DNA from 3 places in the Peribacillus muralis genome. Region 1 is predicted to be linked to each of the others. Evidence: predicted binding sites of a transcription regulator. Region 1 holds the regulator's gene; each other region holds the start of a gene.
What was found. Region 1 encodes LexA, which represses DNA repair genes until DNA is damaged. Its sites were predicted from a motif close to CGAACATATGTTCG; they were not measured.
Positions count from the first base shown of each region.

Region 2: a site for LexA is predicted at 1,274-1,287, ahead of ABE28_RS14705 (Y-family DNA polymerase). Genes of this name have one in related genera too.
Region 3: a site for LexA is predicted at 4,268-4,281, ahead of recA (recombinase RecA). Genes of this name have one in related genera too.

Region 1 covers NZ_CP017080.1:2,025,403-2,032,538, reverse strand. Annotated here, with positions in the region: gene ABE28_RS09980 (RDD family protein) at 1-307, opposite strand, end outside; gene ABE28_RS09975 (YneF family protein) at 662-877, opposite strand; gene sirA (sporulation inhibitor of replication protein SirA) at 962-1,402, opposite strand; gene tkt (transketolase) at 1,667-3,670, opposite strand; gene ABE28_RS09960 (DUF896 domain-containing protein) at 3,904-4,137, opposite strand; gene ABE28_RS09955 (YneB family resolvase-like protein) at 4,202-4,858, opposite strand; gene yneA (cell division suppressor protein YneA) at 4,871-5,182, opposite strand; gene lexA (transcriptional repressor LexA) at 5,340-5,963, shown strand; gene ABE28_RS09940 (glucosaminidase domain-containing protein) at 6,146-6,760, opposite strand; gene ABE28_RS09935 (hypothetical protein) at 7,010-7,136, shown strand, end outside.
Region 2 covers NZ_CP017080.1:3,027,863-3,034,998, forward strand. Annotated here, with positions in the region: gene ABE28_RS14705 (Y-family DNA polymerase) at 1-1,258, opposite strand, end outside; gene ABE28_RS14710 (C40 family peptidase) at 1,674-2,333, shown strand; gene ABE28_RS14715 (hypothetical protein) at 2,685-3,212, opposite strand; gene ABE28_RS14720 (GyrI-like domain-containing protein) at 3,459-3,857, shown strand; gene ABE28_RS14725 (SDR family NAD(P)-dependent oxidoreductase) at 4,176-4,967, opposite strand; gene ABE28_RS14730 (MBL fold metallo-hydrolase) at 4,983-5,951, opposite strand; gene proC (pyrroline-5-carboxylate reductase) at 6,426-7,136, shown strand, end outside.
Region 3 covers NZ_CP017080.1:1,723,256-1,730,391, forward strand. Annotated here, with positions in the region: gene ABE28_RS08310 (DUF3388 domain-containing protein) at 127-918, shown strand; gene ABE28_RS08315 (helix-turn-helix domain-containing protein) at 927-1,844, shown strand; gene pgsA (CDP-diacylglycerol--glycerol-3-phosphate 3-phosphatidyltransferase) at 2,033-2,617, shown strand; gene ABE28_RS08325 (competence/damage-inducible protein A) at 2,641-3,873, shown strand; gene recA (recombinase RecA) at 4,429-5,472, shown strand; gene rny (ribonuclease Y) at 5,827-7,136, shown strand, end outside.

The sequences.
Region 1 (7,136 bases):
ATCCTATCCCTAGTGTTAGAACATAGACTATACCTGCAACGAATGTTCTTAACAGCATCGTGCCTATGCCTAATTTCCTGCCATCAACCCGTACGATCCGTATGCCCATGATCCTTTTACCTACTGTATAGCCATACCATACTATCGGGACGATCAGCATGTAAAGCAGGTTCAATATAGTTGAAAAATCTTCATTTTCCCAATCACCTGTTATCCAACTGAAAATCAATGATAATGGTAAAGAAATTATTAGTACGTCGAGAAACCCTGCAAAAAATCGTTTCCAAAAACCTACTGAATCGTTCATTAATGATGAACCTCCTGTTAGTAGTAATAGTAGTTACAATTAACTATTTTACCAGATATGCGCTATTGTAACGAGACTTTTTTCGTAATTAACGGCCAGTACTTAAATCAGCAATAAAATTACTAATTCTGCTCGCATTTCCAACCTCCTCCCTTTTTCTAGCTCTGTGGGGGCTTCCCCTCATACAAAAAACCCCTCTCTCTGTTTGAATTAAACAGAGAGAGAGGTTTCGGATCAGAAATTGAAAGATAAAGCAAAAACAATGGAAATTTATGATGAAAGATTCACTCTTCAAAGTAGTTTATGATTTGCTTATCTTATAATTGCCATTAATCAATGGATGAACCCTTGAGTTTATTTTGTTTGTTGTTTATTCATGGCGCTCATCATTTGATTAATTTTCTTTTGGGATGGTTTCATGCCCATTTGCATCATCATCATTTTCAGCATTTGTTCGTTAATTGGCGGATTTTTCTTTAAGTAATCCATCATGTATTTACGAGCGATGAAAAATCCCAGCACTACTCCAGCAATCAATGCCAGTACGCCAACTAGAATGTAAACCCACATACTATTTCCTCCTTCGTGTTGTCTAACATCAGTGTACTAGACCAAAGGTTATTATACAATACCCGCTGCCGAAAAGTCCCCCATTTAGACAAATTTTCTTTCTTTTATCGGTTTTAACCAGCCGTATTTTTCGTGTTCAAAATCTATGGCAAGAAAACTCGCCTCATACTTTCGAATACATTCAAAAAAGGCGGTCTCCGCTTCATAGTCTCCATCAGCTTTTAGCGTAATGGATTCATTCTCAATAATTAAAACGGCTTTACTTGATCCATTTGTTTTTTCTAGATAGTATTTACCATTTTGAGTCCAAAAATTCATCTTCCGCTGTAAACGGTGCTCGATAGCCAACTGCAATGGGATAGTCGGGACTGTTTTGGTGACAAATTCGATTTGTTTTTGCAAAATACTCTTCAGTCTGCCCCTTGCATGAATATACTCCAAAAACAAATTGAAAAATAGCTTTTCGCGACCGTAATAATGATGGGCAAATTCATCTTCGATTAAAAAAATTTGATAGGTTCTCATCAGCCAATGCCTCCTAGCCTCCTATTTTGTTAACCTTGGCAACTTAACAACGAAACTTTCCAATATTTCCTACTCATGATGACTTTCCCCTATAAATGACATATTTAAACGAAAATTAATTATTCTCATTATATATTGACAAACGGACAGGATATGTTGTTTGTTGGAGAAATTTTCTTCTTTTTTTGTCGAATCGAAGATTTCTCTTAATTAAAAGATAAAAAAAACTGACACCAAACTAGTTGGCGTCAGCTCCGTTTACGATTATTTTAGCAATCCTTTAACACGAGCCACTACATTGTCAACAGTGAACCCGAACTCTTCCATGATCTTGTTGCCTGGTGCAGATGCTCCAAAGTGATTGATGGCCAAAATTTCACCCTCATCACCTGTATAGCGATCCCAGCCAAACGGTGAAGCCACTTCAATGGCCAGACGTTTTTTCACGGCTGGATTGATGACACTTTGTTTATATTCTTTGGATTGCGTTTCAAAACGATCCCATGAAGGCATGCTGACAACAGAGACATCGATTCCTTCTGCTGCTAATGCTTGCTGAGCTTCCACAGCCAAGTTCACTTCACTACCTGTCGCAAGAAGTAAAGCATCGGCTTCTGCTTTCTTGGAAGCGGAGATGATATAAGCCCCTTTAGAAACACCGTCATAAGCATTTTTCGCAGTGTCTTTAATTGTTGGCAATCCTTGACGAGTAAGTACAAGGGCAGTTGGCTTATTTGTGGACTCCATGGCCACTTTCCACGCCGCTGCCGTTTCATTACCGTCAGCTGGACGAATTACGCCCAAGTTCGGCATCGCCCGTAATGAAGCCAATTGTTCGATAGGCTCATGTGTCGGACCGTCTTCCCCTACTGCAATGCTGTCATGAGTGAAAACATACGTTACAGGTAGCCCCATCAGCGCTGCCATCCTTATGGCTGGACGCAAGTAGTCAGAGAATACAAAGAAAGTTCCCCCGTACACTTTAAGTCCACCATGAAGCGTCATCCCGTTCAAAGCCGCTCCCATTGCAAATTCACGAACACCAAACCATATATTTCGGCCACTGTAATTACCCGGTAATAAATCTGTCTCACCTTTAATGGCAGTGTTGTTCGATCCAGCTAAATCTGCTGATCCACCGATGAAGCTAGGCATCCTTTTGGCAATCGCGTTTAATACTTCTCCACTGGACGCACGGGAAGCCAAAGTTTTTCCTTCTTCATAAACCGGAATGTCTTGATCCCATTCAGCAGGCAGCTCACCTTTGATTGCCAGTTCCAATTGTCCGGCTAATTCAGGATGTGCTTCTTTGTAATTCTTGAACAATTCGTTCCAAGCTTCTTCTTTTTTCGATCCAGCTTCTACACAGGCTTGTTTGAAGTGAGAATACACTTCCTCTGGAACATGGAAATCTTCCTCGAACGTCCATTTGTAAGCTTCTTTAGTCAGCTTCAGCTCATCTGAACCAAGCGGAGCGCCATGAACTGCCGACTTACCTGAACGGTTTGGAGAACCATAACCGATAACTGTTTTCACTTCTATTAAGGTCGGACGAGCATCATCAGTTTTCGCTTCTTCAATCGCTTTCGCAATTTCCTGAAGATCATTTCCATCCTCAACACGGATATATTGCCAGTTATAGGATTTGAAACGTTCTGCTACGCTTTCACTGAATGACTGACTTAAGTCACCGTCAAGGGAGATATCATTGGAGTCATATAAAACAACAAGTCTGCCAAGTTGAAGATGCCCAGCTAATGATGCCGCTTCAGCAGAAACGCCCTCCATTAAATCTCCATCTCCGCAAATGCTATATGTATAATGATCGACAACATTATAAGAATCACGGTTATAGCTTTCTGCCAGGTGGCGTTCGGCCATTGCCATCCCAACTGCCATCGCAATCCCTTGTCCTAGCGGTCCAGTCGTTGCATCTACACCGGCAGTATGCCCAAATTCAGGATGACCTGGAGTTTTACTGCCCCATTGACGGAATCCTTTTAAGTCATCAATGGTTAAGCCATAGCCCGACAGGTGAAGAAGGCTATATAACAGCATCGATCCATGTCCTGCTGAAAGAACAAAGCGATCCCTATTGAACCAATCCGGATTTTTTGGGTTATGATTCATATATTCAGTCCATAGTTTATACGCCATCGGCGCTGCACCCATCGGCATCCCTGGATGGCCAGAATTAGCCTTTTCAATTGCATCGATCGATAAAGTACGAATGGTATTGATTGAGAGTGCATCTAATTTATCTAACATATAGTAAAACATCCCTTCCTGTAATGTACCTCTTTATATTATAGTGACCCGCTGAATATCACAACTAAAATCACTATTCGATACCAATATTATACATACTTTCCCAAAATTAAAGAATTCCCCTATTTAGATTAAACTAAATAGGAGAATACATACATGAAAGCAATCTCTTTTAGAATTAAAGGCCAAAAGAAACTTCCAATGGAGAGTTTCCCATCAAGAAAGTCCCAACATTAATGTAAGTTTCTTTTTTCTTTAATATCTTTTATTTTTTGTGGAGTGACGTCGTTACCTTCAGTATCGATCACTTTAACGTGTTCTAACGTATCGGACATGGATCGCCTGAAAGTCTCAAGATACTCGCTTCTTAATTGTGTTTGCTCTTTTGCCTCCGTTTCCGTCAAGCCAACTCCTTTAGCTTTTTTGGAAAGTTCATTAATTCGGGACAGTTTTTCTTTTGATAGCATAATTTCGCTCCTTCATATGTGCTGATATTGTCATGGTATTAAAAAAGAAGCGAAATTACAAGTTCTATGATTGACTTTCCTCTGTATTTTGCTGGTGCTCAAGAAAACGGCGGTTCACGGTAGCTTTTGATACTTTGTAGCCAAACCCCCTTAAGGTGGCTGCTATTTCTGCAAACGTCAATCCGTTTTCACGGAGTTTAATGATTTCTTCTACTGGAATCTCCTTGCGGTCCCTTCCAGTGGCATTCCTTTGGTTATGTAGATTTTTTTGAGGACGATACCCTTTTTCGACGGCTCTTAACATCCCGCGTTTTATTTTCAAATTATGTAGCTTCCTTTGATATTCCTCCACGATGCCGACTATTTGGATGACCATGGCATCCGAATCCGATAATTCAAGTTCCCCATCGTGTGAAAGCGTATAAATTTTGACATCTTCTTTAAGGATGACGTGGAAAAGGGCAATTTTCGCGTTTCCTCTTCCAAGTCTCGTCTCGTCCTGGATTAACAGAACTCCAGCTTCCTTGGCTTTAAAAAGATCAAGCATGTCAAAAATCCCATCACGGTTTAGCTCATATCCGCTAGCCTGCTCTTTTATAATCTCGACAACTTCCACATCCATCTTCCGTGCCAACTTGACTAGTTCGTCTTCCTGCCTTGCCAATGATGTTTCCTGTGTCTGTTTTTCCGTGCTGACCCTACAATAGATTACTGCCTTCATAATACCCTACCTTCACTGCTGACTGGCCAGATTCTGAACAAGCTTTTCTCCTTTAACCGGTATCACGATTACTTGTCCTGGTTTAATCGAATCCGCACTGATACCATTATGCTCCTCTATCCAACCAATGAATTCTTTTTTTGTCAAATTAGCTTCTTCATATTCTTCGGCGATTCCCCATAAAGTGTCGCCTTCACCTACCTCTATAGATAGAAAATCCTTTTTTGGATCACCGTTTAATGTGCAAGAGAATAAAATTGAAAAGATGAATACCGATCCTGCTAATAGAATCGTATAAATATAATTTTTGTATAATTTTTTCATAAATAATCCCTCCAACGCGAATGTTCGTTCGTATGATATATTTAAATTATAATACGAACACCTGTTTCAGTCAACAACAAAATTCGAACTTATGTTTGTATAGAATACGGCTCCATGCTATAATGAAGCAAAGAAAAATTGGGGAAGAGGTGCACATATGACTAAACTATCAAAACGGCAGCAAGATATTCTTGATTTCATTAAAGAAGAAGTCCGCCTGAAAGGGTATCCACCATCCGTAAGGGAAATCGGTGAGGCAGTTGGGCTTGCATCAAGCTCAACCGTACACGGACATTTATCCCGCCTGGAAAGCAAAGGACTGATCAGACGTGATCCAACCAAGCCGAGGGCCATTGAAATCCTCAATTTAGAGGATGCCAACAATATACCGAAAGCCAATGTCGTAAACGTTCCATTACTTGGTAAAGTGACAGCCGGCATGCCGATAACGGCAATAGAGAACATAGAAGAGTACTTTCCACTTCCCGAAAGCATGGTACCGCACGATGATCATGTATTCATGCTCGAAATCATGGGGGAAAGTATGATAGAGGCAGGAATTCATGACGGCGATTATGTCATCGTGAAGCAGCAAAGCAGTGCCAATAATGGAGATATCGTCGTGGCCATGACTGAAGATGATGAAGCCACTGTAAAACGATTCTTCAAGGAACCGGATTACATAAGGCTGCAGCCTGAGAACTCAAATATGGAGCCTATCATTTTGCGGGATGTATCGATACTCGGAAAAGTGATAGGTTTATATAGGCAAATACATTAAAAGCGCTGATTGCGCTTTTTTTGTTGTTTCTTAATCTATGTATAGAACTCTCTCATTATGCTCAGGAAAACTAGTTTTTTGGATAAGATCTTTTTACTGGATAAGTCCGCATATACCCGCTACTATGCGAGCGGCATACAAAAAAAAGAAAGCAAGTGCTTGGCACTCCCTCCCATTAACGCTCATTTCACTCTTAATCTTTGGTTTACTTTGATTAAGTTAAGATCGGCCAGCCCGTTCCATTGCTGAATCTGAACTTGGGTTGAACCATATGCCTTGGCAATCGCAGAGACGGTATCCCCTTTTTTCACGATATGATAGACTTCTTCGACCGTTAAGTCATACTTGGTCAATTCACTCATTTCTATCAGGTTCACCAGTTTTTCAATATATTTCGGATCTGTGGCAAAGCCCGCGTCGAATATTGCCTTGATAGCCTTTTTATAATCTTTTTCACCTATGACCGCCGTATATAGGTTTCTATTCCACGAAGTACCAAATGCATACAGAGTGGCAAGGTCGCGAAGACTTTCGTCCCATGTCGGGTACTTTCTGAATTTGTTCCTTACTTGAACAGGTGCTCCATTGACATATTCAATCGTTTGTATAATGATGGATTGCCCTTTATATTCACCTTTCGTACCGAATATATTTTTTCCTTGCTTAGCTAAAGGACTTGTCCCATAGCCACTCTCTAAACAAGCTTGGGCAATGATGACTGAAGGTAAAATTTTAAACTCTCCATAAATATTCAGGGCATAGGGTGCAATTTCATCGATGAATGTTTCCTTGCTCATTTCAACCTCCCGAAAAGAATTCCTTAACATACTCATGCACAGCCTTCATTCATATCGTATTCATAATCTTGAGAAAGGTTACAGGTTGTCCATTCTTTTGACTTCTGGAATGATAAGATTTTTAAAATTCAGAGGTAACATACGAACAAAATGCTTCATGATTGGCACCTTCCATTTAATGAGAGTATAAATTGCTTTCAAATGGTGAAAATTAATTTTGAACGACTTCTTACATAAGGTGGTGCACCTATGGATTTCCCTACCATCCATACAAACTTTTGGGATGCTGTAATCGCAATACCTATCATCATGATTGTGACACAGCTTGTGAAGATCATGTTTCATATCCCGCCTAAATTCATCCCTACCATTGCTT
Region 2 (7,136 bases), 1.0 Mb from region 1:
CCTTATGTCCGCCAAGCAGCCTGCTTCGGTAAACGGCTGTACCCGCTTCTGTGTACGAAACGGCACGCAATAACGCTTTGTGCCCATATTTATGGCGAATTCGATCAACCGTGTAACTCAGCTCCCGCTTCTTCCAGCGCGACGTATCAAATAAAGCCAGCTGCATCTCGTTATCATCGACAATATTCGAGAGTGTGACCGCTATGCTCCGAACCGTTTTTTGCTTCTTATAGTTCTCACGGAAAAGCTCCAGGCAAACTTTATACAGCTCCATCGTAATGTTGGTCGGTTCGCTAATCGAACGGGAGCGCTGAAAGCCCCCGCCAAATTCATCCTTGCTGTAACCAATGCCCAGGCTGACCGTCCTTCCTGCCTTGTGATGGGTGCGTGCCCTTCTTCCAACTTCTTCGCAAATCTCCAGCATCACCTGCTTGATTTCATGCTCCTCCTTGTAATCCCGCAGCAGGATCTGGCTTTTGCCAAAGCTCACCTGTCCCTCGATGATCGGTGCACCCATATCCGATAAATCTACTCCCCACGCATGGTGATAAAGCTGATTGCCCATAATTCCAAACTTCGCTTCAAGTAATTGAAGGTCATAATTGGCAAGCTGCCCAACCGTGAATATCCCCATTCCATTAAGGGTTTTTTCCACACGCCTGCCAATTCCCCACATTTCACGAAGCGGGGAAATCGACCAAAGCTTGTTTGGTACATCCTCATACTTCCATTCCGCAATCCCTTCATGCTTAGCTTCTAAATCCAAGCAAAGCTTAGCCATAAGCATGTTAGGACCAATCCCTATGGCGCAGGGGAGCTGTAATTCCCTTTCGATCTCATCTTTTATCTTTTCAGCTATCGACCGGGCATCTCCCCATAAAGAAGCGGCCCCATCGACTTTCACGAAACTTTCATCGACACTATACACATGAATGGCTTCTTTCGGCACATAACGGTTGAACAGTCGCGTGATTTCCGTCGAGACCCTTAAATAAGTCGCCATTTTCGGTTCAACGACGAAAATCCTTGGATCATCCGGAATCTCAAACATCCGCGAACCCGTTTTGATGCCAAATTCCTTCTTCATCTTTGGAGAAGCAGCAAGCACAATGCTTCCCGTCCTCTGCAAATCACCAACCACCGCCAGATAACACTCGAGCGGATTCAAGCCAAGCATGACCGCTGAACAGCTTGCGTAAAAGCTTTTCATATCGATACACATAATTGATTGGTTCGGCATCGTTCCATAATCCATCATCCATTCACCCTAACAAGAATATATGTTCGCTTTTATTGTATTCATTACTTTAAACGAATATACGTTCTTATTCAATGGAAGTTTTCAACCGAATTTCTACTTTTTATTGCATTTTCCTCAAAAAAATAGATTCACCCTAAAAATAGATAAAAACCCAGTATTTCTCTGTATATCCATATAGTTTTTTCACAATCGATCAATTCGTAGCTTGAATAGTTAAAAATGAATCTAAATGCCCACTTCATCATTTTATTCACTTTTGATATCAATAGACTTTAGACCGTCATTCACATGGTCTTTGTGCTTATTTTTTGTAATGAAATTGTAATCAAAAATATGTCTATTTGTCATAATGGTATTGTAGGATAATATTGTTAAGAAGAATCGTGAGATAGATAGAGAGGAAATGAAAACAATGAAGAAATGGATCGCTTCAGCTGCTGTCGCTTCTGCCATGATGCTAACCCCGCTGCAAGCCTTTGCTAATATTGGAGACCAAACCCTCAGACCCGGAATGACAAATAACGATGTCAAACAACTACAACAACTATTAAAAACCAAAGGTTACTTCACATATTCAGGTTCACTGACTACATACTATGGAACCTATTCCACATCAGCGGTAAAGAAATTCCAAAAAGCTAAAGGACTAACGGCCGACGGAATTGCCGGCCGAGGCACATTCAATGCACTTGGTGTTTATAATGTCAATAACACAAGCATGATTAACTATGCAAAAACCTTAATGGGCAAACCATATAAATGGGGCGGAACGACTCCGGCTGGATTCGATTGCTCCGGCTTCATCTATTACGTGTTCCAAAAGTCACAAGGTATCACCTTACCTCGTACCACGTCCTTGCTTTATTCCAATACAGGTTTAAAAGTATCGTCACCGTCTAAAGGTGATCTTGTATTCTTCGATACTTCTTCAGGGAGAACAGGCGTATCACACGTTGGGATTTATATCGGAAATGGTCAATTCATTCAGGCTTCGACATCAAAAGGAGTAACCATTACGGATATGGATAATTCTTATTGGAAACCAAGATATTTAGGTGCAAAAACTTTATAAACCCCAGGATGCGAGCTCGACTTATGAGCGAAGCACCACTCAAGGAACCGGACGGAATCATCTGTCCGGTTCCTTTTTTTATTTATGGTTTCGTTACAGCTGATTATCATGGATCAGCGACCGAAAGAAAGAGGGCTCAACGTCGTCCGCTTTCATATCCCCTTAAGTGCACATAGCTGTTATTTTAATAAACTGAACGAAAGAAAAGACCCATGAAGGGTGCATTTTCGTATGAACCGCCATCAATCGCAATGAGTTCACGATGAACATCCCTAATCCGCATGGTATGACATGTGCCGTCATTTTTGACCTTCTCAAACCTATTAACATGACCGGCTAGTTCATCAAGAACTATTTTATATACAAAATCTCATCCGTTACATCCTCTACAATGACCATGAAAGAAGCATCCATATTGGAACGATTCATCATTTCGATCGTGTACACATGCTCCGATGGCAGATGGGTGACTCCAAGAACGATGAAGCGCTGACTTTCAGCTTCCCTGACATGTTCTAGGGCAGCAGTCACCGCTCGTTGCTCGGCTGCGCTTTCCTCGTCCGTCAAAACAAGAATTAATTTCGCATTCGCTTTCCCAGGAAATGATTTCGTGGCCTCGCCCCTGTGCCACGGTTTCACTTTCATCCCGACCTTTAACTCGGAATAATCAAGATGCTTACCATGTTGATTTTGAATATATGTATCATGGGTCACCTTATAGTACGTCCCTTTAATCAGAAGTCTTTCATCATCGAGATCTGTAAGGAAGCCTTCTTCTCCCTTATCAATGCCCTCCCGCTTGTTCCACTCGGAGGGCTGACAGCTCCCCAGCATACAGGCGATCAGCACATACAGGTAAAGGTTTACCATCTTCTTCATGAAAATCCCTCCTAAGAAATAGACGCAATCCACCATGGAATGGTTACCAATTCATTTTGAATAAATGACCCTTCCCCAAAAAAAGTGTCAGTTTTGGTTGGGTGAAATCACATTTTTGAAAGGATAATGGCAATCGTACGGTTTTATCAATGCATCCGTAACGATGCAGCCCATGGAAAGAAGGGAATTGGCATGTTTTATAGAATTAGTAGGTAGTACATTTTGATTTTGAAAGGAAGGAAACGCGTGAAATTAAAAATCATGAACAGTATTCGGACAAATAATTTTAATGACGAACATTTGATGCAAAAGATTACAGATTTATGGCAGGAGGCCTCTGGTCTTCTGGATAATCAAAAAGTGATTACCTACGCTGTATATCATAATTATGAAAGTGACTATAAAGGTGATTATTCATTAAGTATAACCGTTGAAGATGATGCTGGGGAACCTTCATTGAAAATCCTGAATAACGCAAAATATGAAATCTTCAATGTCGATACAACAAAGGAACATGGGGTCTACGACACCTGGAAGGAAATATGGGCCCGTGAGGAAGCAGGCACATTGGAGAGGGCATACTCATTTGATTTTGAGAAATATAGCCCTAATGGAGAAATTGAAGTATACATAGCATTAAGATAGTGTGCTTGTATGTGACCAATGACGAAAAACGGAGGTTTGCACTAAAGACGTTCCTTTCATATGCAAGGCCCGCGGGCAGTCCTTGTGGGCCCTCCCTTGTGCCTCCGACGCCTTCTGCGGCGCTGTCCAGGGGCACGTATACTAAGGAAGAGTGAGCATCGATTTCCACTTATGCTTTCCATTTTTGTATGACGGCATCACTATAAATGGCTAAAAAAAGGGTTTCAAAATGAAAACATTTCATTTCGAAACCCTTTTATCTATAAACTGAATCCCCAGATAGTATCCAAGCGTTATGTCCGAATCCTGTACATGGGGTTATTTTTTAAAAAATGCTTTTTTTCCAAAAAATTCGGTGATTGCCGGAAACAGGGTATACCATTTACCCGCTAAATCCATCCAGCCAGGGAGATTGATTTCCCTTTTATTGGTGAGCATCGCTTTGACAATTTCAGTCGCGACTTTCTCAGGCTTAAGCATGAATTTTTCAATATTCTTTACATATGTACCCGATTCATCGGCAATGTCGAAGAAATTCGTTTCTATCGGGCCCGGGTTGACGGTGGTCACATAAACATGATCTTCCATCAGCTCGAGCCGAAGAGCGTTTGAATAGCCAAGTACGGCAAATTTGGTCGAAGAATATAAGGTTGATTTAGGAGTGGCAATTTTAGCTGCCTGTGAAGCGATATTGATGATATGCCCTGATCTTCTCTGCTTCATATAGGGAAGGACTTGCTTTGTACAGGCCATTAATCCTATCACATTGACGGCAAACATCGCTTTCGTTTCGTCGATTTCCGTATCCTGCGCTTCTTTGAATGTCCCGAAGCCAGCATTATTGACCAATACATCCACTTCACCTATTTGCGTATGAATGTGATGAAAGACAGCGGCAATCTGATCTGTATCTGATACGTCAAGCTTACAAGCATATGCATCAATTCCATATTGAGTGGTTAACTCACTCTTTACCTGTTCTAATTTATCAAGGCTTCTCGCCAAGAGAACAAGACGGCCGCCCCGCTTTGCCGCATCGATAGCCACTTCCTTGCCAATCCCTCCGGAAGCACCGGTAATCACGATTACTTTCCCTTGCAAGTTTTTCAAAAAGTTGCTCCTCCTTTAAGCGATGGAATAGAGAATGACCCCAGCTTGGATTTCCGTTTCGACTTCACCCAGACTTTCCAAATAATCCAACTGACCGATCGTTTCAGAAAGTGTCAAGCCCACTTCCTGAAGATATACTTTCGGGAACAACTGCTGACACACCTCAAAAACCGATAATGGCTTGTCATAAAGCATTCCTTTCACCTGCATCGCCCGATTATGCTGCCGCTCGAATCTGTATTGAATGAGGTCCGCCACGGCATCGCCTTTCACTTCATCTCCATGTCCGGAGTAGACGGTAGATATGGAAAAATCCAATAACTTCTGAAGTGAAGCATTATATTGCAGTAACGGCCGCGGTCTATTGCCTCCCGGAAGAATCGGCGGTTCCATCAATGGATTAGGTGAAATTTTGGCAAGCAAGTGATCCCCCGCAATCATGACACCGTCACTTTCCCGATAAAAAGATAAGTGACTTTGCGCGTGCCCAGGAGTCTCGATTGTTTTCCAGCCCGGAAGACCAGGGAGTTCATCACCCTCAGCCAAATATCCCCGCAGCTTTCGTTCACTGAGAAAACCGATTTCGTCGCGATGATGGGTCAATTTATTTTTCAATTCTTCAGCCACTCCAAACTTCGCGGCATAATCAAGAAAGAAACGATTATGGCTTTCAAGGAAATCGTCACTAATGTCCAGCCAGCGCTGATTGTTTTTGTGCCCATAAACCGGGATTTCCTTTGCAAAGAAATCGAGTGCGCCAGCATGATCAGGATGATGGTGTGTCAAAATGATTTGTTCGATATCGGACAATTCCAGGCCCAAAGCCGCAAGTCCCTGAGTCAACGCTTCTTTTGATCGTTCTGTTTTAACGCCAGTGTCTATAAGGGTCAATGCATCCCCTTTCACTACATAAACATTTACATCACCCACTGCAAACGGTGTGGGCAAAGCAATTTTTGCAATATCTCCATTCCATTTCACCATAAATATTTCCACCTTAAAAATTATATTTATATAAAATTTTTTATGCATCAAACCAAATTCTTAGTACACATTACAAGAAATTCATTGTATAATTACCATTTTACATATTTTTATTAACACTGTCATTATTTTCACATAATTCATGTCTAATTTTTGATGTCGATGCATATATTATCATTGACAGAGTACCGATTTATCCTTCATAATCACAAGTAATTAAAGACGGCATGGCTTTGATTAAGGCCAAGTAAATCTATTGATGGTGTAAAGAGAATGAAGCCCGGTATGTGCTGAAAGGCTTCATCGCCCTCTCATGATTGAACCTACCTTATGAGCCTTCAGGAAAACCTGACGTAAATCCCGCGTTAGAGGATACGAGTGCAGCCTTCCTGTTTATTCGGAACGCTGAACAAAGGTGGTACCACGGAAGCGAGACCTTTCGTCCTTTATAGGATGAGGGGTCTTTTTGTTTTTATGAAAGAATTATTTTTAGAAGGAATAGGAGCGGAGATCATGAAGAAAATCGCATTCATCGGGGCTGGTTCGATGGCAGAAGCAATCATTTCGGGGCTGGTGACGCAACGGGTGATACAGCCTGCCAATATTTTCGTAACGAATAAAAGAAATGATGACAGGTTCAATTATTTAGCGGAGCAATACGGCGTCACGACCACAAGATCGCTGCAGCCATTATTGCAGGATGCCGACCTTGTCGTCCTTGCAGTGAAGCCGAAGGACATTCTTGAAACGATGCAATCAATAAAAGGATATATCCGTGAAGAAATGCTGTTGCTTTCCGTAGTGGCCGGAGTTCACACATCAAGCTTGGAGGGAATCGCCAACAAGCAATTCTCCATCGTCCGTGCCATGCCGAATACATCGGCGACAGTAGGAAAATCAGCAACGGCCCTTGCCGCAAATGGCCATACGAAGGAGTCGCAATTACAAACGGCGATCACCCTTTTTGAAACGGTAGGGACGGTCGCAATCGTTGAAGAAAATCAGCTCGATGCGGTTACAGGCTTATCAGGAAGCGGTCCAGCTTATATTTATTACTTGGTCGAAGCATTGGAAAGATCAGCCGAAACAATTGGTCTCGATTCCCAAACGGCGAAGCAATTGATTCTTCAGACCTTGTTGGGCGCAGCCGACATGTTGCAGAAATCGCCTAAAACGCCAGCCGTA
Region 3 (7,136 bases), 300 kb from region 1:
ACTTCTCATGAAATGCTATATTATAGAAGCTAGACAATAATTAATGCGTACAGACCTTGAAATTTACGATGGTTAAGTTTTGCTCGAATGTCAGGGGAAAAGCTTCTAGGCTTAAGGAGTGTTATCGTGGAGAAAAAAGAATGGTATTTTGAATATGAAATTCAAGTCAACCGTCCGGGTTTATTAGGGGATATTTCATCCCTGCTGGGAATGCTGTCCATTAACATCATCACTATAAATGGTGTAGATGAAGGCAGACGCGGTTTACTTTTAAAAGCGGAAGATAGCCGTAATATAGAAAGATTCGAATCAATCCTCCATACGATGGATACGATAAAGGTCATTAAGCTTAGGGAACCTAAATTACGTGACCGATTAGCTGTCAGGCATGGCCGTTATATCCAGCGCGATGCGGATGAAAAGAACACCTTTAGGTTCGTTCGTGATGAGCTTGGCCTGCTTGTCGATTTCCTGGCCGAGCTATTTAAACAGGAAGGCCATAAACTAATCGGGATACGAGGCATGCCGCGTGTCGGAAAAACCGAATCGATCGTAGCCTCGAGTGTATGTGCAAACAAAAGATGGTTATTCGTGTCGTCAACCCTTTTAAAGCAGACTATTCGCAGTCAGCTTATCGAGGATGAATATAATAATGATAATTTGTTCATTTTAGACGGAATTGTTTCCACTCGCCGTGCAAATGAGCGGCATTGGCAGTTGATTCGTGAAATCATGAGGCTCGATGCGGTCAAAGTCATTGAACATCCGGATGTATTTGTCCAAAATACGGAATATACTCTCGAAGACTTTGATTATATTATTGAGTTGCGAAACAATCCAGACGAAGAAATAACATATGAAGTTGTCGACCAAAAAGACCAGTTTGCTGGGTCCGATTTTGGTTCCTTTGACTTTTAAAATGGCAGGTGTTTTATTTGACTGAGTTAGGTAATCGATTAAAGGAAGCTAGGGAAGCCAAAGGCCTTAGCCTCGAAGATTTACAGGAATTAACGAAGATTCAAAAGCGTTACCTTGTTGGCATTGAAGAAGGAAATTACAGTATGATGCCTGGGAAGTTCTATGTACGGGCATTCATCAAGCAATACTGTGAAGCGGTCGGTCTCGACTCAGAAGAGATTTTGGAACAATACAAGAGTGAGGTCCCTTCCGTCTATAGCGAGGAAATACCTGAACAGCTTTCCAGGGTCCAATCCCGGAAAACGATACCGGCAGGAGACTCCAAGGTTGTTGAAATGTTACCGAAGATATTGGCTGTCGTTTTGGTCATTGGTGCCGCCATCTTAATATACGTGCTGGTATCCAATTATATGAGTAAACCTGATAGTGCCGATAAAAAGGACGACAAACAGAGCGAATCGGTGGGCTACGGCAAGAGTGAAGAGTTCGACAAGGAAGAAAAGGATGCAAGCAAGAAACAGAATGAAGAAAAACAGCCAGCATCTTCCGATGAGAAGAAGGAAGATAACGATGATGCTAAAAAAGACGAAGACAAGAAAAAACAAAGCCTTGCCGTCATCAGTTCCAGCGGTAAAAATAGCACGTATGAATTGAAAGATACGGATACCTTTAAATTAATGGTGACATCCAAAGGCTCCCCTTGGGTTGGCATTAAAAATGGCGAAGGTAAACTACTTTACCAGGGCACCATCGACAAGGACAAGAGTGAGGAAATTGATTTCTCCAATGAAAAAGAAGCCGTCATAAATATAGGCAGGGCATATGAAACAGAAATTTTTGTGAATGATGAGAAGCTGGAGTATTCCATTTCACCGACTGAAGTGAATACGCAATTGGTTACGATACAATTTACGAAAGCCGAATAGTCATCTTATAGATGACTATTTTTTCTCTATATAATATTAAACCGGGTTTCGGCATATCCGGCATATAAGATTGGGTTTTGAGTTAAATTATACATATATGCATGAGATGGCCTTCGCCATTATCCTATTAGATCTATAACGCATTGCCTTGCCCCGAGGGGCTGGCGAAAACTTTGGAGGTAAATGTTTTGAATCTGCCTAATAAGATTACAGTAGCAAGAATTTGCTTAATACCAGTTTTTTTAATCATCATGCTCGTACCTTTTTCGTGGGGGACGCTGACATGGGGAGAACATAGCTTGCCGGTTGCACACCTAGCTGGAGCCATCCTCTTTATAATCGCTTCCACCACGGATTGGATCGATGGACATTTTGCAAGAAAATATAACATGATTACTGACCTAGGAAAATTTCTAGATCCTTTGGCTGATAAGCTTTTGGTTTCGGCTGCACTGATTGTTTTGGTTGATTTGGATTTGATGTACGGTCAATCTTGGATTGCCATCGTTATCATAAGCCGTGAGTTTGCCGTGACGGGATTGCGTTTAGTATTGGCCGGCACTGGGGAAGTCGTAGCAGCGAACCAGCTTGGGAAAATTAAAACGTGGGCGCAAATTGTCGCGATTTCGGCATTATTGCTGCATAACCTGCCATTTGCCCTCATTTCGCTTCCGTTTGCAAATATCGCTTTATGGATTGCATTAATTTTTACGATTTGGTCAGGATTGGATTATTTTGTGAAAAACAAACAAGTATTTGTTAATTCTAAGTAAAACGAATGGGTGGTCATGAAAAGATGGATGCAGAAATCATTGCAGTAGGCTCCGAGCTTCTTTTAGGACAAATCAATAACACTAATGGGAGATTCTTATCACAGCAGTTTGCCCAAATGGGAATCAATGTGTTTTACCATACTGTGGTTGGGGATAACGACCGTCGTTTGCAGCAAGCTATAGAGATTGCGGAATCAAGGGCGAACCTGATTGTCTTTACTGGTGGACTGGGTCCTACCAAGGATGATTTGACGAAGGAAACGATTGCTCGCCATATTGGCAAAAAGCTTGTATTTAACGATGAAGCTCTGCAATCCATCGAAGCTTACTTTCAAAAACGGGATCGGGCGATGACGGAAAATAACAAAAAGCAGGCCCTTGTTTTAGAAGGCAGTGAAGTGCTGGCAAACGATCATGGCATGGCACCGGGAATGGTTCTGTCCAAATCCGGGATTACATATATGCTTCTGCCCGGCCCGCCTAGTGAAATGGAGCCGATGTTTATAAGTTATGGCTATGAATCGATCATGAATAAACTGGATAAGCATGAACGGATCGAATCCAAAGTACTCCGATTCTTTGGTATTGGTGAAGCGGAATTGGAAACGGTGATAGATGATCTTCTGGTCAATCAAACGAACCCGACGATTGCCCCTCTTGCGGCCGAAGGAGAAGTGACGTTAAGGATCACTGCGAAGGACTCGTCCAAACAAAAATGCGAAGAGCTAATTTTAACCGCTGAAAAAGAAATTATGGACCGGGTCGGCAAGTTTTACTATGGAAATGATAATACTTCACTTATAAAGGAACTTGTAAAAGAATTGACGGTCCGCAAGCTTTCGATTGCTGTTGCGGAAAGCCTGACCGGCGGGATGTTTCAGGAACAGCTGACAACCATCCCGGGTGCCGGTAAGGTCTTTAAAGGCGGCATCGTCAGTTATACGAATGATGCGAAGTCGAATGTTCTCGGCGTGAGCGGCGGAATCATTTCCGAGCACGGTGTGGTGAGTGGTGAGTGTGCAAAGGAAATGGCTTCCAATGTCAGGGGAATGCACGATGCCGACGTAGGCATAAGCTTCACGGGTGTTGCAGGTCCGGATGAACAAGAAGATAAGCCTGTAGGCACTATATTCATTGGCATCTCGTATCGCGATGGAAACACGCACTTTAAAGAACTGAATCTATCAGGCAGCAGGGAGCAGAACCGCATTAGAAGTGTGAAATACGGCTGTCATTACTTGCTGAATGATTTGTGAATGTGGAAGCAGAGCTATTATAGTCCTGCTCAGTTTGTAGACAAAGGGGGTCCGGAATGAGAATTCGGGACCCCCTTTTGAATAGTCTAACCTTCTGTCGAAGATGAGAACGGGTTTGTATCTTTAATGCGTCGCTAAACCTTGAGTGGATCGGGTGTTCGAGATTCTTGCGGTAAATGCGGTGGTCACCAGATCGGATCCCTGCTGGCAGTCCACAACCGAGGAGACTACCGGATCCGTTACAATAAATTTGAGGAGTTTGCTTTCTAAAATAAAGGGAAAAAGAAAATAGTTAATTTCATGATTTTGCATTACTACGGATGAAGTGGAATGAAAATGAAGTTTCACTTAAGGTAAAACGCTTTTTTAAGAACAATATCCGAAAAGAAAAAAACGAATGAATGTTCGACTTTTTGCTTGGCAAAATAGAAAAAAGAGTATATAGTAAAGATAGGTTTTGAGACAGGATACAAAGATTTGTCTCGAAGATATTTGCTAACGTAAGAGCATCATTAATCGGACAGCCGATTATTTGAATATAGAGGAGGAAATTGAGTGAGTGATCGTCAAGCGGCTTTAGACATGGCTTTAAAACAAATTGAAAAGCAATTTGGTAAAGGTTCCATCATGAAACTTGGAGAACAGTCAGATCGTAGGATTTCAACGATTTCAAGTGGTTCATTGGCATTGGATGTAGCATTGGGAGTTGGCGGGTATCCAAGGGGACGGGTCATTGAGATATATGGACCTGAAAGCTCAGGTAAAACGACCGTTGCATTGCATGCCATTGCAGAAGTGCAAAAAACTGGCGGTACTGCAGCATTCATTGACGCCGAGCATGCTTTAGATCCTGCATATTCTCAAAAACTAGGTGTGAATATTGATGAATTGCTTCTTTCACAGCCCGATACAGGTGAACAAGCCTTGGAAATCGCTGAAGCGCTAGTTCGCAGTGGAGCGGTTGACATCATTGTCATTGACTCGGTTGCAGCTCTTGTTCCTAAAGCTGAAATCGAAGGAGAAATGGGAGATTCCCATATGGGTCTGCAAGCCCGGATGATGTCCCAGGCTCTAAGGAAGCTATCTGGTGCCATTAATAAATCAAATACCATCGCCATTTTCATTAACCAAGTTCGTGAAAAAATCGGTGTAATGTTCGGGAATCCGGAAACGACTCCAGGAGGCCGGGCATTGAAGTTCTATTCGACTGTGCGTCTGGAAGTGCGTCGTGCGGAACAATTAAAACAAGGCAATGAAATCGTCGGTAATAAAACTAAAATCAAAGTCGTGAAAAACAAGGTTGCACCGCCATTCCGTCAAGCGGAAGTTGATATTATGTATGGTCAAGGTATTTCGCAGGAAGGTGAAATCATTGATATGGGTGCAGAACTGGATATCGTCCTGAAAAGTGGTTCTTGGTATTCATACAATGAAGAACGTGTTGGACAAGGACGGGAAAACGCGAAGATGTTCTTGAAAGAAAATCAAGATATCGCTCTGGAGATTTCTCAGAAAATCAGGGATCATTATAATCTTGATGGAGAGCATGAGCTACCACCAGAGGAAGCGGAAGAGGAACATTTTGAATTGCTTGATTAATGGTAGGAAAAGGCCTAAGCTATTTGCTTAGGCCTTTTCCATAAATATTATGAAGTGGAAAGTGCGGAATTTTCAGCGAATTGAAAGGGTTGAAAACGGAATTGCCGTCTCCTTCCATGAAGAATGTAGCACTTTCCGGCGGTGAATATTTAAGAAAACTTGAATAATCATTGATACATAAGGGACAAACGCTTGACAATAAAAATTCTCAACTATACAATTAATATGTATATTTTACAATTTTTCAAACTAAAATTTTGAAAATTAAGTGCTGTATATTGAATTTATGTGCAATGTACTTGCCGACAGTTCAACATTTTATGTAAAAAGTTCATAGCAAGGGGAGGTGAAACGATGGAACCCATGACAATCATCTTCACTTTGCTTGGCCTAATCGTCGGTGCAGTTGTTGGCTATTTTATTCACAAATCAAAATTTGAGAGTAAAATAGCAGGGGCAAAGGGCTCTGCAGAACACATCCTTGAGGATGCAAAACGTGAAGCGGATGCACTTAAGAAAGAAGCCTTGTTGGAAGCAAAAGATGAAATTCATAAAATTCGTTCAGATTCTGATCGGGAATCCCGTGAAAGAAGGAATGAATTACAAAAACAAGAAAATCGGTTATTGCAAAGAGAAGAGAATCTGGACCGTAAGGACGATACGTTAGATAAACGTGAAAACCTTTTGGAGAAAAAAGAAGATTCTCTAAACCAAAGACAACAGCATATTGAAGAGATGGAAAGCAAAGTGGACGAAACGGTTCGTAAGCAGCAAACGGAGCTAGAACGAGTTTCAGGTTTAACTCGTGAAGAAGCTAAAGCAATCATCATAGACCGAATGGAAAACGAGCTTGCTCACGATGTAGCGCTTATGATTAAAGAAAGTGATACCCGTGCCAAAGAAGAAGCTGATAAAAAGGCAAAAGAAGTTCTTTCTCTTGCAATTCAGCGTTGTGCGGCTGATCATGTTGCAGAAACCACCGTTTCTGTAGTGAATCTTCCAAACGATGAAATGAAAGGACGGATAATTGGACGTGAAGGACGAAATATCCGGACGCTAGAAACGCTAACAGGTATAGACCTAATAATTGATGATACTCCTGAAGCTGTCATTTTATCTGGATTTGATCCGATTAGACGCGAAACGGCACGCTTGGCTCTTGAAAAACTTGTTCAGGACGGACGGATACATCCGGCTCGAATTGAAGAAATGGTTGACAAAGCAAGACGTGAGGTAGATGAACATATTCGTGAAATTGGTGAACAAACGACTTTCGAGGTTGGTGTTCACGGTCTCCATCCAGACCTTATCAAAATACTGGGTCGTTTGAAATTCCGTACAAGTTACGGACAAAACGTGCTTAAGCATTCAATTGAAGTGGCCCAGCTTTCAGGGTTGCTGGCCGCTGAGCTTGGAGAGGATGAAGTACTTGCCCGCCGTGCCGGTTTATTGCATGATATCGGGAAAGCGATCGATCATGAAGTGGAAGGCAGCCACGTTGAAATTGGCGTGGAATTGGCAACCAAGTATAAAGAGCATCCTACTGTCATTAACAGCATCGCTTCACATCATGGCGATACAGAGCCAACTTCCATCATTTCAGTGCTTGTTGCAGCCGCTGATGCATTATCAGCTGCAAGGCCTGGTGCCAGAAGTGAAACACT